DNA from 2 places in the Chryseobacterium sp. GP-SGM7 genome. Region 2 is predicted to be linked to the other one. Evidence: riboswitches for the same ligand, from Rfam matches in the RefSeq annotation. Region 2 holds a riboswitch; the other holds the start of a gene.
The links. A riboswitch is a leader RNA that binds a small molecule or an ion and turns the genes downstream of it on or off. The one in region 2 is predicted to bind thiamine pyrophosphate.
Positions count from the first base shown of each region.

Region 1 (7,901 bases), on a different contig from region 2:
TTTCACATAATATGGTCCAGCCTGATCGGTTACATTTCCTTCAATCACGATTTGTCCGCTTTGGTCTTCCAGATCAAGATCGATTTCTTTTTCGCAAGAATGTAGTAGAAATAAAGAAAATATGATGATTAATATATTTTTCATAATTAGAATTTAAAATTATAAGTAATGTTTGGAACCCATTTGAAAAGTGAAGTCTGCATGGCTCTGGTCGTTCCAGGATTGTTCGGATTGTCTTCAAAAGTAATGGTGTAGGCATTTTCTCTTCCGTAAACATTATAAATTCCGAATGACCAGGAACCTTTCCAGCGTTTATCAGAAACTGGTTCGTAAGTTGCACTCAAATCCATTCTGTGATAAGCGGGCATTCTGTCGGCATTTCTGCTGCTATATTGGAAAACCGTTTGTCCGTTAAGTTCATATTTTCCAGTGGGAAAAGTCACTGCGTTTCCTGTGCTGTAAAGAAATAATCCTGAAAAAGACCATTTTGGATTTAGCTGATACGTTGCAACGACAGAAAGATCGTGTGTTTTATCCTGTCTTGCATCATACCATTCATTATCGTTGATTCCGTCAATTTTTCTTTCGGTTTTAGATAAAGTATAAGAAATCCATCCGGTTAGTTTTCCACTTTTCTTTTTGGCAATTAATTCTAAACCATAAGCTCTTCCTTTTCCGAATAACAGCTCGCTTTCTACATCTGCAGCTGTGTCAAATGAAATTTGCGCTCCGTTTTTATAATCAATTTGATTTTGCATTGATTTGTAGTAAATCTCAGCATTCAGTTCATAATTATTATTGTTAAAATTTCGGCTGTAACCCGCGCTTATCTGGTCTGCAATCTCTGGTTTTACAGTATAGCTGCTTCCAATCCATTGGTCGGTTGGGTTTCCGCTTCCACTGTTGCTTAATAAATGTAGATTCTGGGTATTTCTGGAATAACCTCCTTTCACACTGCTCATTTCATTAATTCTGTAGTTCGCTGTAATTCTCGGTTCAGGATTCACATATGTTTTCCCGAATTTTCCTTTTTCTAAATATTCAGAATCGGTTAAAACTCCATTTTGATAGGTATTAAAAGTATCTCCGCCCAAAACACTGAACATTGCCAATCTCGCTCCGTAATTGATTGTCAGCTTTTCGGTTGCTTTAAAATCGTCATTAATGTAAATAGCATTTTCCCAGGAATATCTCGGATTTCTCGGAAAACTACTCACACTTGTTCCAGAAGCGCTACTCGGTGTAATCGTATGATATATAGACTGTAAACCAAATTTCACCGAATGTTTATTTCCAGCAAACCAAGAAAAATCCTGCTTCAGATTCCAGTCTTCAATTTTAGAATCAAGCCCGAAAGTATTATTGTTACTGCTCAAAGCAATATTATAATTGTAGTTGCTGTAAATGAAAGATGTATTTGAGAATAATTTACTGTTGATAATACTGTTCCAACGCAAAGTTGCCGTAGTATTTCCCCAATCTGTCGAAAAAGTATCGCCCAAACCTAAAACATCACGCCCAAAATATCCCGATAAGTATAAACGGTTATTGTCATTAATCTGATAATTGGCTTTTAAGTTTAAATCATAAAAATACAATTTGCTGTCTTTAAAATCATCGGTTGCTTTCAGGAAAACATCCGCATAAGTTCGTCTTCCAGAAACGATAAATGATGATTTTTCTTTCTGAATCGGGCCTTCAACGCTCAATCTGCTGCTGATTAATCCAATACCTCCATTGATGTTGTAATCTTTGTTGTTTCCGTCTTTCATTTTAACATCCAAAACAGACGAAAGCCGACCTCCGTATTGTGCCGGACTGTTACCTTTAATGATACTCACATCCTTCAGCGCATCACTGTTGAATGTACTGAAAAATCCCAGTAAATGTGAAGCATTATAAACTGCAGCTTCATCCAGTAAAATCAAATTCTGGTCGGTTGCGCCACCTCTTACAGAAAATCCGCTGCTTCCCTCACCGTTACTTTTAATTCCGGGTAAAAGCTGAATAGTTTTCATCACATCTTTTTCACCGAATAATACGGGAAGTTTATCGATTTGTTTGATGCTTAAAGTCTCAGTTCCCATTTGTGCAGAAGAAAGGTTTTTGTCTTTTTTTACTGCGGAAATAATAACCTCATCAATTTCTTTCACCCTGTCATTTCCTTCCTGAGTTAATTGCAGATTTAATTTTAAATCATTTTCAACCGTAATTTTTTGTTGGAAATCTTTAAAACCAGGATTAGAAACGACCAAAGTGTAAGAACCTTGCGGAAGAGAAAGCGAGTAAAACCCGTATTCATTGGCAATTACGGAAATTGTAGGATCTTCTGCGACTTTTACGGTAACTCCGAGAAGTAATTCACCGTTTTTCTGATCTTTAACTGTTCCGCTTACCGAAAATTTCTGCTGTGCAAAAATAAATGTACTGAAACAGACCGCAGCAATGGTTGTTGCGGCTTTTAAGGATGTTTTGTGTATCAATTTGTTTAGTTTATTATTTTAAATGAAGGATAAGTTTCTAATTTCAATTAATGATGTCAAATTTTAGTCATAGATTTGAGAAATAAAACCTTATAATTGCCTAAACAACGAGGTTGTCATCGATTTATTGTTTAGTTTACGTTAATAATTTTTAATTTTAAAAATCATATTTATTAGTAAATGCTTACAGTAAATCATTTCTAGATGAGTTTTATTAAATTCTGTAATTTTTGAGAACTTATAAATATGTTAGTTTTAAATATGGTTTAAGATGTTAATGATTTACTAATTATTAATGATTTATCCTTTGAATACCTAACTGAAAATCTTACATTACCATCAAATTTTTTCTTTTATACAAAACATTTGTATATTTGCTCTACGCTTTAGGGGTATTCTGAAAAGAATTGAGAGAGTCCCTTTGAACCTGATACGGCTCACACCGACGTAGGGAAAAGCAAGGATACATTGTTCTGTGATGTTTTCTTTCTTTATTCTGTCGTTTTCCTAAAGCATTTTTTTATAAAAATTAGTTTAATGGAAAATAATCTCTGGACTTACATTCAATCTGTAAAAAAACAATCGCCGCTTGTACACAATATGACCAATTTTGTGGTGATGAATAATACTGCCAATGCACTTTTGGCAGTGGGAGCGTCTCCGATTATGGCTCACGCAAAATCTGAGGTGAAAGAAATGGTTGCTATTTCAAATGCTGTAGTCATCAATATCGGTACACTCGATGAATATTGGTGTGAATCCATGTTGATTGCTGCAGAAGAAGCTCGTCGTACAGATAAAACCTGGGTTTTAGACCCGGTTGGAGCGGGCGCAACTTCTTTCAGGGATGAAGTTTTAGCAAAACTTTTGGAATTTAAACCGACAGTGATCAGAGGAAATGCATCAGAAATCATCGCTTTAGCAAAAGCGAATAAAACCATTACAAAAGGAGTCGACAGTACTGCAGAAAGTAATGAAGCAATTACTGCAGCAAAACTTCTTGCTGAAAACTATCAGTCTGTAGTTTGTATTTCTGGCGCAACAGATATTATTATCGATGAGAAGGAAACTTATTTTGTTGAAAACGGACATCCGTTAATGACTAAAGTAACAGGATTGGGCTGTTCAGCTTCGGCTATTATTGGAGCTTTTGCCGGAATTTCTGAAAATAAAACCGAATCAACTGTTGCAGCAATGTCACTTTTAGGAATTGCCGGAGAATTGTCAGAAAAGATTTCAGCAGGACCGGGAAGTCTTCAGGTGAATATTTTAGATAAATTGTACACTATTTCTGAGCAGGAGTTTTTTGAAAACGTAAAAGTTTCAAAAAAATGAGTTTGATAAAATCATTTCCTTATCAATTATATCTCGTTATTTCCGAAGAAGATTGTAAAGAACGAAATTTTTCAGATGTTGCCGAACAAGCCATTTTGGGTGGAGTAGACATCATCCAGTTGCGTGAGAAGAATGCTTCTGATTTAGATTTTCTTGATAAAGCAATCTGTCTGAAAGAAATTACCGACAAGTATAAAATCCCCTTAATTATTAATGATAATATATTTGTTGCTGAAAAAATTAATGCTTTTGGAATTCACGTCGGGAATAATGATATACAACCTTCTGTTTTAAGAAAAACTTCTTTCCAGAATAAAATGATTGGATATTCGATTGAATATTTAAGCCAGCTTGAAAACAATGAAACAATTCTTTCAGATTATTTAGGAGTAAGTCCGGTTTTTAAAACACAAACAAAAACAGATACCGTTACAGAATGGGGTTTGGAAGGTTTAAAGAAAATCAGAGAACTTACAGAAAAACCTTTGGTAGCAATTGGAAATATTCATTTTAAAAATGCAAAAGCTGTTATCGAAGCTGGTGCAGATTGTATCGCAGTCGTCTCGGAAATCTGCAGTGCTGAAAATCCTCAAAAAGCAGCTTTTAATCTGAAAAACGAAATTATAAAATGAAAAAATACAAATATCCATCAGTTCTTACGATTGCGGGTTTCGACGGAAGTGGCGGAGCCGGAATTCAGGCCGATATAAAAACCATTTCAGCTTTGGGATGTTATGCAACTTCAGTTTTAACGGCTTTGCCCATTCAAAATACACAAGGTGTAAGGAATATTTTCCCGATTCCTGAGGAAGTAGTTTCAGAACAGATAGAGTCTATTTTGGATGATATTTTTCCGGATGCAATTAAAATAGGAATGGTTCACACGTCCGAATTGGTAGAAACTATTGTAGAAACCTTAAGGAGATACAGAAAGATTCCCATCGTATTTGATCCGGTGATGGTAGCAACAAGCGGCCATCGGTTAATCGAGGAAAAAACGATTAAAACAATTATTCAAAAACTGTTCCCAATCGCTGATATTATTACTCCAAATATGGATGAAGCGGGAATTTTAGTCAATATGAAAGTTGAAACTCTGGACGATATGAAAATTGCCGGGGAAAGCATTAAAGAATTAGGCTGTAAAAATATTTTATTGAAAGGCGGTCATTTGAAAACTGAATTAATCACTTCCCTTCTTTATAATAATCAGCATCATTACAGAACTTTTGAATCGGAAAAAATTGAAACCAATAATACGCATGGTTCAGGTTGTACACTCTCATCGGCAATTGCTTCGTTTTTAGCACAGGGAAACAGCATCGAAAAGGCAGTTGACTTGGCGCAAAACTATGTTTCCGAAGCCATTTATCACGGTTACGATGTACAAACAGGAAAAGGCAACGGTCCGTTAAATCACTTTTTTAATCCTCAAAAACTCATCAAAAATGAATTGGTCTGAAAAAGCCTGGGAATCGATTGAAATCGTTTACAGCGACATTATCAAAATGCCTTTTATTAAAGAATTATCTGACGGAAATTTAGATAAAGAAAAATTCCAGTTTTACATTGCTCAGGATTCTTTGTATCTCGAACATTTTGGGAGAACGTTGGCAATGATTGGAAGCAAAGCTTATAATATAGAAGATGCTTTGGCTTATATGCGTTTTGCTGAAAACGCAATCTTAGTAGAAAATGCTTTACATGAATTCTATTTTAAAGAATTTAAAATTTCAGGCAAAGGAATTTTACAGCCGGTGTGCCATCATTACATTCACTTTTTGAAAAGTACCGCAGCTTTTGAACCTGTCGAGGTTGCCATGGCTGCAACGTTGCCGTGTTTTTGGATTTACAAAGAAGTAGGAGATTACATTTTAAATCTTGAAAAAAAATCAGAAAATGTTTATCAAAGCTGGATCGATACGTATGGTGGGGAAGATTTTGCAGTTGCGGTTAGAAAAGCCATCGAAATTTGTGATAAAGCTGCTGAAAATACAACTCCCGAAATAAGAAACCGAATGAATGAAGCTTTCTTTACGGCTTCAAGATTGGAATTTCAATTTTGGCAGGCTGCTTATGATTTAAAAGTCTGGTGATAATAATGAAAAAATTTGTTGTAATCAGCTTCAAATTAATTAGATGCGTAAGATTGTAAAAAATATTAGATGTTTAGTGCCGAACTTATTACATTTCAATTCAACGATAATAAAAGCCCAATCAACAAACTGTCGATTGGGCTTTTATCTATTTTATGATGCTTTGATTAAGCTCTGTATCCTCCGGAAACCTCGATTCTCTGTGCATTAATCCATTTAGAATCATCCGAACAAAGAAATGCAACCACGCTTCCGATATCATCCGGCAAACCAACTCTTCCCAAAGCAGTTTCTGAAGCCAGATGTTTATTTATATCTTCAACATCACGAACGAAACCACCACCAAAATCTGTTTCAATCGCGCCCGGAGCAATAGAATTCACTCTGATTTTTCTGCTTCCCAACTCTACAGCTTGGTATCTTGATAATGAATCTACCGCTGCTTTCATTGCACCATAAGCCGAATATCCGGCGAAAGAAAATCTTGCCAAGCCAGAAGAAGTATTCACAATGCTGCTTCCGTCATTCAATAAGGGCAATAATTTTTGAGTTAAGAAATAAGGTCCTTTGAAGTGGATATTCGTCATGGAATCTAAAATTTCTTCAGTTGTGGTTTCAAAAGCTTCATTGATTCCGATTCCGGCGTTGTTTACCAATGCGTCTAATTTTGCTGAGGAAAATTGAGTGTCTAAAATATTTTTCACTTCCGTTACAAATTGGTCGAAACCTGAAGTTGATGAGATATCCAAAGGCAAAGCAAATGCTTTTTGGCCGATGTTTTCAATTTCTTTTACTACTTCATCCGCAGCTTCTTTTTTAGTTTGATAAGTGATGATGAGGTCAAATCCTTTTTTTGCCAATTGCAATGCAGAATCTTTACCCAATCCGCGGCTTCCGCCTGTTAATAATGCTATTTTACTTTGATTGTCTGACATTTTTAATGTTTTTAATTAATGATACAAAGTTGAAAAATTTGAACATTAAAGCATTTGCATAAATCAAATCAAAATTTGTGAAAATCAAACATTCATTAATTCTCTGAAATGTTGAGGTGATTGTTGATCGTGTTTTTTGAAAAAATTAGAAAAGTGCGCTACTTCCTCAAAACCCAATGTAAAAGCGATTTCAGAAATATTCCATTGCGTTTGTGCAAGTAATAGTTTTGCTTCCTGAAAAATTCGGCTTCCGATGATTTCTCCTGTTGTTTTTCCTGTCGTCTCTTTCAGAACACGATTGAGATGATTAACGTGAACGCCTAAAATTCCAGCAAAATCTGCCGGTGTTTTCAGTTTTAAAAGCTGACTGATATTTTCGATAGGAAACTGTCTTTCCAATAGTTCTATAAACAAAGTTGTTGTTCTGGAAGCTGCAGTCTTACTGTTTTCTACTGGAAGAATGGGTTTTAATTTCTGGCCGGAATGAATCAGTTCCATTACATAATTTCTCAGCAAATCATATTTATATATGTAATCAGAATTAATTTCTTCATGCATTTTAATGAAAATGGCTTCAAACTGATGAAATTGTTCTGTCGAAATTTGAAATACAAAATCGCTCTGTGGCGAAAAAACGGGAAGATTATCGATTTCGATTCCGATTTTATTTGTTGGTAAAAAGTCTTTAGTAAAAACGCAGAAATGTCCTGATTGATTAGTGCATTGGTTGTTATAATTATAGGGTACTTTTGGTGAAGCGAAAAGAATGGCGCAGTCTTCGATCTCAATAGTTTTATCTGCATATTCCACTTTATTTTGCCCGTTGATTAAACTTATTTTGTAATAAGTACGTCTATTGTAAGGCATTTCGGGTTTTGATTTGCTTTCTCTGAAAATTTTAGAAATATCAAAAACATTGAAGTGACCAATATCTTTATTAATATTTTCCGTAATAAACAAATCAATATCCGGACAACTTTCGCCCAAAATATCCAGATAAAATTCTTTAATAGTGATTGAACTCATTTTGTTTGTAAAAATCAAAGGTACGG
Region 1 is NZ_JBMHFF010000001.1:1,197,348-1,205,248, forward strand. It holds gene ACOOWA_RS05265 (DUF4249 domain-containing protein) at 1-144, opposite strand, end outside; gene ACOOWA_RS05270 (TonB-dependent receptor) at 147-2,483, opposite strand; TPP riboswitch at 2,862-2,954, shown strand; gene thiM (hydroxyethylthiazole kinase) at 3,021-3,818, shown strand; gene thiE (thiamine phosphate synthase) at 3,815-4,450, shown strand; gene thiD (bifunctional hydroxymethylpyrimidine kinase/phosphomethylpyrimidine kinase) at 4,447-5,280, shown strand; gene tenA (thiaminase II) at 5,267-5,914, shown strand; gene ACOOWA_RS05295 (SDR family NAD(P)-dependent oxidoreductase) at 6,082-6,849, opposite strand; gene ACOOWA_RS05300 (helix-turn-helix domain-containing protein) at 6,934-7,875, opposite strand.
Region 1: another riboswitch for thiamine pyrophosphate. It lies ahead of thiM (hydroxyethylthiazole kinase); the one in region 2 lies ahead of ACOOWA_RS14995 (TonB-dependent receptor).

Region 2 (7,901 bases):
GTAAGAAGACGTAAAATCTTCTTCCAGAATAAAGTTTTTTTCTAAAAGCTGTTCAGTAATAAGAGGATGGTTTTTGTCTAATAATAGGATTCTCATTTTTTAAACACTAATTACACTAATATTTTTCACGAATGCCACAAATTTATAATGTTCCGTTGATAACTCTTTTAACTCCATTTTTAAAATGAAGTGTATTGAAATTAATCAACATTCCTAATTTACAGTTGCTTAATCGTAAATAAGTAAGGATTTGAGCTAAATGAATATCATTCAATGCTTCAACAGATTTTATTTCTAAAACAAACTTACTTTCAATAAGTAAATCTAATCTATATCCAACATCCATTTTAATATCATCGTAAACCAAAGACATCGGTTTTTGTTTTTCAACAAATAATCCTTCTTTTTTAAGCTGGTAAAACATGCATTCTTCGTATGCACTTTCCAAAAGTCCAGGACCTAAAGATTTGTGAACTAAATATCCTGCTTCGTATACAATTCTTGAGATTTCATTTTCTGAAATAGTAGTTGTCATATTGTGTTTTTATTTAAACACTAATATCACTAATTTTTTCCACAAATATCACAAATCAACCTGAAAACATTTTGATTATCTTTAATATCTAACATCACAAATATCTCAGTAATTAAAAATTTTGTGGAAATTAGTATGAGTTGTCATATTGTTTTTTTATTTAAGCACTAATATCACTAATTTTTTCCACAAATATCACGGATCAACCTAAAAACATTTTGATTATCATTAATATCTAACATCACGAATATCTCAGTAATTAAAAAATTTGTGGAAATTAGTGTGAAAATATTTGTGAGATTTGTGTTTAAACTATTTCGCCTGAAAACAGCTTTTTCAATTCCACAGATTCTGTTGGCTTCATTCTTCCTGAAAGAATTAAAGATAATTCTTTTCTTCTTAATGCTGCATCAAATCTTTCTACTTCTATTTCTGTTTCGGGTTCCATCTGTGGAATTGGAATCGGTCTGTTGAATTCATCCACTGCAACGAAAGTGTAAATTCCTTTATTGGTCTGAATTTTTTTATGATTAATCGGATCATCCAACCAAACATCAACATAAATTTCCATTGAGGTTGAAAATGCACGCGAAACTTTAGATTCCATTACCACAATTCCGCCTTCAGGAATCGGGTGATCGAAAGAAACATGATTTACAGAAGCTGTCACCACTCTTCTTTCGCAGTGTCTTGTTGCTGAAATCGATGCACAACGATCCATTCTTGCCAACAATTCGCCTCCGAAAAGGTTTCTAAGTTGGTTGGTATCATTCGGAAGAACGATATTCGTCATCACTGTAAGAGATTCTGACGCTTTTTTTATTTTTGCCATTTAGGTTTTGATTTTTGAGTTGCCGGAACTTTCACAGATTTTACGGCTGTTTTTTTAATAGAATCCTGAATTAAAGAGTCTTTTTTCAGTTGAACCTGCTTTAAAGAATCATTCAGTCTCATTTGAGCAGAGTCAATCTTTACAGGAATAGTCTTTTCAATTCTTTTGGTTTTGGTTTGTACCGACACATCATCAAAAGACTTTTTTCCGAAAAGCATTTCTCTCTGGGTGTAACCAAAATACAGAATTCCTAACACAGGAATTATGAAAAGAAAAATCCACAGAATAGATTTGTTGAATTTATAATCTTTCTCTTTATTAACAGTGGGAATCGAGCTTTCATCATTTTTAATGTCAGAAAAACGAATTTCCTCCAAGCCATAAAAATCGGGATGATCTGATTCTAAACGGTTTCCTCTGAATGTCAAAATTCCGTCTTCAACGAAAATAGTTCCAAGATTCTGTATTTCTAAAGTCTGTTCCGCCTGAAGTTTTTTCTTCCAGAAATCGGTCTGAACCTGCAGTTCGCTTTCAGCAGAATTTTTAGAAACCCCTTTTTTGGTGCTGACAAAATTTGCCAGATCATCCGATGAAATCTGATAATCTGAGCGAAAAGCAATCTTGCTCGAAGGCGGAAGAATACTTCCGTTTTCAGAATTGATAACTGCTTTGGTATTTTCGAGTGAAAAAACGCCAAATTGCGGAACTACAACGGTTCCGAATTGCTTCAGGTATTCTAAAATGTAAGCTGAAATATTCATTTGACCGCAAATTTATGACTTTTTCGTGACTTTTTGAGAGATTTATTTTTAGTTTAAATTGTTAAAATCATAAATGAATCTTCTTATTAAATCTCCCACAGATTACACAGATTTACACAGATTTTATTTAGTCTTTAACTTAAATCTAATAAAAAAGACTGCCGAAACAGTCTTTAAAAAATTTAATAAGAAACTAACTATAATAATGTGAAATGGTGTTGTATTTTTGATTATTGAATTTTCCAGCTGATTCCGAACATAAAATTCGTTCCGGCCTGAGCAAAATAAATCGGACCGTCGTAAACATAGCCGTTATTTACATATTTCTGATCGAAAATATTATTGACTAAAAGTTTTAAAGCGACATCGTGTTTAGAAATTTTAAAGTCATACTGCACATTAAAATCTGTCAGAAAATAATCTTTCAACAATAAACTCTGTGTTTCCGTATTGTCCAAGTACTGTTTTCCAACATATTGATTCATTAAAGCAAAGTGGAAATTTTTAGTAGGATTAAATTTCAGGCTTACATTAGCAATCACGTTTGGTGAGAAAGAAATTTCAGTATTTCCTAGATTGTTAATTCCGGTCTCGTTTTCAATTCTGAAATCCAGGTTTCTGTTTTGGCTTAAACTTACATTCCCGGAAATTTCCCACTGTTTTGAAAGCTTCGCCAAAGCACCAACTTCAATTCCTCTTCTATAACTTTTCCCGGAATTGGTTCTTATAAATTCTCCGATATTGCTGATCTGCCCGTTTAAAACCAACTGATTCAGATAATACATATAATATAGATTTGCAGTTAAAGCTACCGGACCAAACTGTTTTTCGATTCCTGCTTCTACATCGTGAAGACTTTCAGATTTCACATCATTATTTGATATTAAATCGTCACGATTCGGCTCGCGTTGCGCATGAGCGTAAGAAATAAATACTTTTCCGTTGCCTAATTTATAATTGATTCCGGCTTTAGGGTTGAAAAACAACCAGTTTTTTTTCAGATTCGCACCTTCATCATCACCTTCCATCAAAATTTTGGTATCGTAATCAATATTTCTTAATTGCAAATCTCCGAAGAATTCAAAATCATTTACTTTGATTAAAGCTTTGGCAAAACCGGCAATTTCATTCTTCACCGAACGATTTCGGTAATATTCATGTTGTGGAATTTCTGCAAAGAAAACATCTCTTACATTTCCGTAATGTCTTCCGTAATACTGGTTTCCGACAACCCCGAAATTCAAATCAAGATTATCAAACTTTCCGTATAGAGTAGAAACCACGCCGTAGAAATCATTATTCAGCCATTTTTTTCTGATGAAGTCTGAAGATTTATTTCCATTAAAATCAGGCAAATTATATCTTGCATAAGGATCGCCTTGTTTGTAATTTTCATAATAACCTCGACCTTTTGTGTAGTGAAACGTTGTTTCAAGGTTCCAATTCGTATTTAAGCCTTGTTCCCAAAGTAATTGATAGTGATTTTGTCTGTAATTATCAGTTTCGTTATCATAAAACCCTATAATATTTTCCCAGTTTGCATCATAGATTGCTCCTGATAAATTGGTTCTGGGATTGGTTTCCCAGGTTTGACGGTCAACACCGTTCCACGCCTGATACGTTTTTTCCTTTCCGCCAAAAGCCATCAGACGAAGTTTCGTTTTTCCTTCTTCAAATAATGCTGTGAAATTATAAGAATTCAAATCTGAAGCAGCTCTGTCAATATATCCGTCAGAATGAATAGTAGAATACCTTCCCATCACGGAAAGACGATCTTTCCAAAATTTTCCGGAACCGATTTCTGCAGAATATTTGTAGGTATTAAAAGAACCATAACTGTCATCTGTTTTAAAATAAAACTTGTCTTCAGGCTCTTTTGAAATCACGTTGATACTCGCTCCGAAAGCAGAAACTCCATTATTTGAAGTTCCAACTCCACGCTGAATGACAATTTGCGACGCTGAACTCGTTAAATCCGGAACATTCACAAAAAAAGTTCCCTGACTTTCTGAATCATTGAACGGAACACCATTCATCATCACATTAATTCCTCTTCCTGCAACCCCACGAATTCTAAATCCGGTGTAACCGACTCCGTTTCCTGCATCAGAAGTTGAGATAATTGAGGTTTGATTTTTCAAAAGAATCGGTAAATCCTGCCCAAGATTCCTACTGTCGAGATCTTTTTGAACATTGATGATTTCTTTGGCGACAGGAAGTCTTTTGGTGAAGTTTACAGCTTCAATTTCTCTGACTTTCAGAGAATCCGGGTTTTGAGTTTGTGCGAAACTCAAAGAACTTGCGGTAAGTCCTAAAAAAAATAATCCTTTCATTCTTATAAATTTTAAAAATTTAATGGAATAAAAGGGGCGATTATGATATCAGTAATGAGTGATTGGTAATAAGTAATTCTAATGGATTACTTATTGCTTATTACTCATTGCTCATTTAACTTCCCTAAACAGCATTACCTGTTCCAGGTTCATTGGGTATAATCTCAGCTCCAATCGGGGCACCCCTTTAATTTCAGCGGCAAAATTACAAAAAATATTTAAAACTGGATTAAGGAAAACATTTTCCTCTAAATTTTTATTTAAATCTAATACGAACGGTTATCAGAATCGATATAGTAGTAATTTTTATCATCTTTGGTAACATCAAACATTTTACCTAATTTCCAGCTGTAGTTTCTTTTTATATCTGAATATTCAAATGGAATGACTATTTTATTATTGATGTCAATCACTCCGAATTTATCGTTGTAGGTTGCAACAATCATAGGATTTGACACATCGTCGCCTTCCAAAATATAGAGATACTGATAACTTGGATAAATAGTGAATTGATTTTTATCTGACGCATTTTTAAATTTTGAATCTTCAATAATCCCGTATTTCCCGTTAAGAATATAAGCATGAAATAAAGGTTTTTTTAAATCATACGTACATTTTCCTAAATCATTATTGCTGTATTGATATACTTTTTTGCCTGATTTATTGATTCTAAAAGTAATTCCGCCTTTTTCAACAGTTGCAAAATCTACCGTGCCAAATTTCTTCGCTTTCTCATTAGGAGAATTTAAAAGATTGCAATCTTCACCAAAAAACATCACCAAATCATACTCCGGCAGAATAACAAATTTTCCTTTTTGATTAACAAAGCCAGATTTTCCGTTCTTTTTTTGCGGAATCAATAACGGTATATTTTCATTAACTATTGGAAGACCAGGAGAAACTTTCTTAGTTGTACTTAACTTAGAAATAATTTTTGATTTATTTAAAGAACTCTTATTCAAAGTTTTAGACTGAGAAAAAACAAAGTTTAAAAGTAAGAGCAAAAAACTCAACATCAATTTTCTTAAAATCATCTTTCGCGTAAATTTGTGCCAAAAATAGAAAATATAAAAAACATATTTATAAAGAATCTAAATAATTTAGCATAAGAAAAAAATTAAAATTCCGTATTTTTGGGAACATTTTTAAATGTACGATAATTTTAAAAATGTTTTAAGATCTTATACTTGATTTTTGTCATTTTAAATCTAATAAACGTTTTATCCGAAAAAGAATTTTCTGCGATACTGATTGCAAAGTGAATTCTTACATTTTCAGAGAAAGTCCTTTTTTAATATTTATCCATTAGGACAGATTATTATCTCACATTTTGAGAAATGTTGTAGATTATTCAGCCTGATTCTGCATTTTACAGATGTCTACTTATCAATAATCTACTTTAAACTTATAAAAAAGAACTTCTATTTATGAATATTTATCAGGATTACATCCAAGAAATCGAAGAAAGAAAAAGCCAGGGTCTTCACCCAAAACCAATCGATGGCGCAGAATTATTAAGCGCAATTATTACACAAATTAAAGATAAGAATAACGAATACAGAGCAGATTCTCTGAAATTCTTTATCTATAATACTTTACCGGGTACAACGTCTGCCGCAGGTGTGAAAGCTCAGTTTTTAAAAGAAATCATTTTAGGAGAATCCGTATTAGAAGAAATTACTCCGGCGTTTGCTTTCGAGTTATTGTCTCACATGAAAGGCGGTCCTTCCATCGAAGTATTGTTGGATTTAGCTTTAGGTAACGATCCTGCAGTTGCTAAAGAAGCTGCAAATGTTCTTAAAACTCAGGTTTTCCTTTACGAAGCAGACACCGACCGTCTAAAAGCAGCATTCCACAGCGGAAATGAAATTGCAAAAGAAATCATTGAAAGCTATGCACAGGCAGAATTTTTCACAAAACTTCCGGAAGTTGCCGAAGAAATTAAAGTAGTAACCTACATTGCCGGCGAAGGTGATATTTCTACAGATTTATTGTCTCCGGGAAATCAGGCGCACTCAAGATCAGACCGTGAACTTCATGGAAAATGTATGATATCTCCACAAGCTCAGGAAGAGATTCAGGCTTTACAGGCTCAACATCCTGATAAAAGTGTTATGTTAATCGCCGAAAAAGGAACAATGGGTGTTGGTTCATCCAGAATGTCTGGTGTAAATAATGTTGCACTTTGGACAGGTAAACAGGCAAGTCCTTATATTCCGTTTGTAAATATTGCACCAATTGTAGCGGGAACAAATGGTATTTCACCGATTTTCTTAACTACTGTTGATGTAACCGGAGGAATCGGGATTGACCTTCAAAACTGGGTTAAAGTTTTGGATGCAGATGGAAACGTTGTGCGTAATGAAAGTGGAGAACCAATTCTTGAAGAAAAATATTCTGTTGCAACCGGAACTGTTCTTACCATTAATATCAAAGAAAAAAAATTATACAACGGCGATCAGGAACTGAAAGATATTTCTAAATCTTTCACACCCCAAAAAATGGAATTCATCAAAGCGGGTGGATCTTACGCAATTGTTTTTGGTAAAAAATTACAGACTTGGGCTTCAGGTATTTTAGGAATTGAGATTCCTACAGTGTACGCTCCATCAAAAGAAATTACAAAAGAAGGAGTTGGTCTTACCGCTGTTGAAAAAATATTTAATAAAAATGCTGTCGGTTTAGCTCCTGGAAAAGTGTTGCATGCCGGTTCAGACGTTCGTGTTGAGGTAAACATTGTTGGCTCTCAGGATACAACAGGTTTGATGACTGCTCAGGAATTGGAATCAATGGCTGCAACAGTAATTTCGCCAATTGTAGACGGAGCTTACCAATCGGGTTGCCATACGGCTTCAGTTTGGGATAAAAAAGCGCAGGCAAACATTCCTAGATTGATGAAATTTATGAATGATTTCGGTTTGATTACTGCCCGTGATCCGAAAGGCGAATATCATGCAATGACTGACGTTATTCACAAAGTTCTGAACGATATTACGATTGACGAATGGGCAATCATCATCGGTGGAGATTCTCACACAAGAATGTCTAAAGGGGTAGCTTTCGGAGCTGATTCAGGAACTGTAGCTTTGGCTCTAGCAACTGGTGAAGCATCAATGCCAATCCCGGAATCCGTGAAAGTAACTTTCAAAGGTGATATGAAACACCACATGGATTTCCGTGATGTTGTTCATGCGACTCAATTACAGATGCTTCAGCAATTTGGTGGAGAAAATGTTTTCCAGGGTAGAATTATCGAGGTTCATATCGGAACACTTCCAGCAGATCAGGCATTTACATTTACAGACTGGACTGCCGAAATGAAGGCAAAAGCCTCAATCTGTATTTCTGAAGACGATACATTAATCGAATCATTGGAAATTGCAAAAAGCAGAATCCAGATTATGATTGATAAGGGAATGGATAACCATAATCAAGTTCTT
Region 2 is NZ_JBMHFF010000004.1:27,891-35,791, reverse strand. It holds gene ACOOWA_RS15015 (2-hydroxyacid dehydrogenase) at 1-96, opposite strand, end outside; gene ACOOWA_RS15010 (GxxExxY protein) at 143-535, opposite strand; gene ACOOWA_RS15005 (acyl-CoA thioesterase) at 843-1,367, opposite strand; gene ACOOWA_RS15000 (hypothetical protein) at 1,355-2,128, opposite strand; gene ACOOWA_RS14995 (TonB-dependent receptor) at 2,359-4,461, opposite strand; TPP riboswitch at 4,564-4,658, opposite strand; gene ACOOWA_RS14990 (WG repeat-containing protein) at 4,728-5,495, opposite strand; gene ACOOWA_RS14985 (bifunctional aconitate hydratase 2/2-methylisocitrate dehydratase) at 5,889-7,901, shown strand, end outside.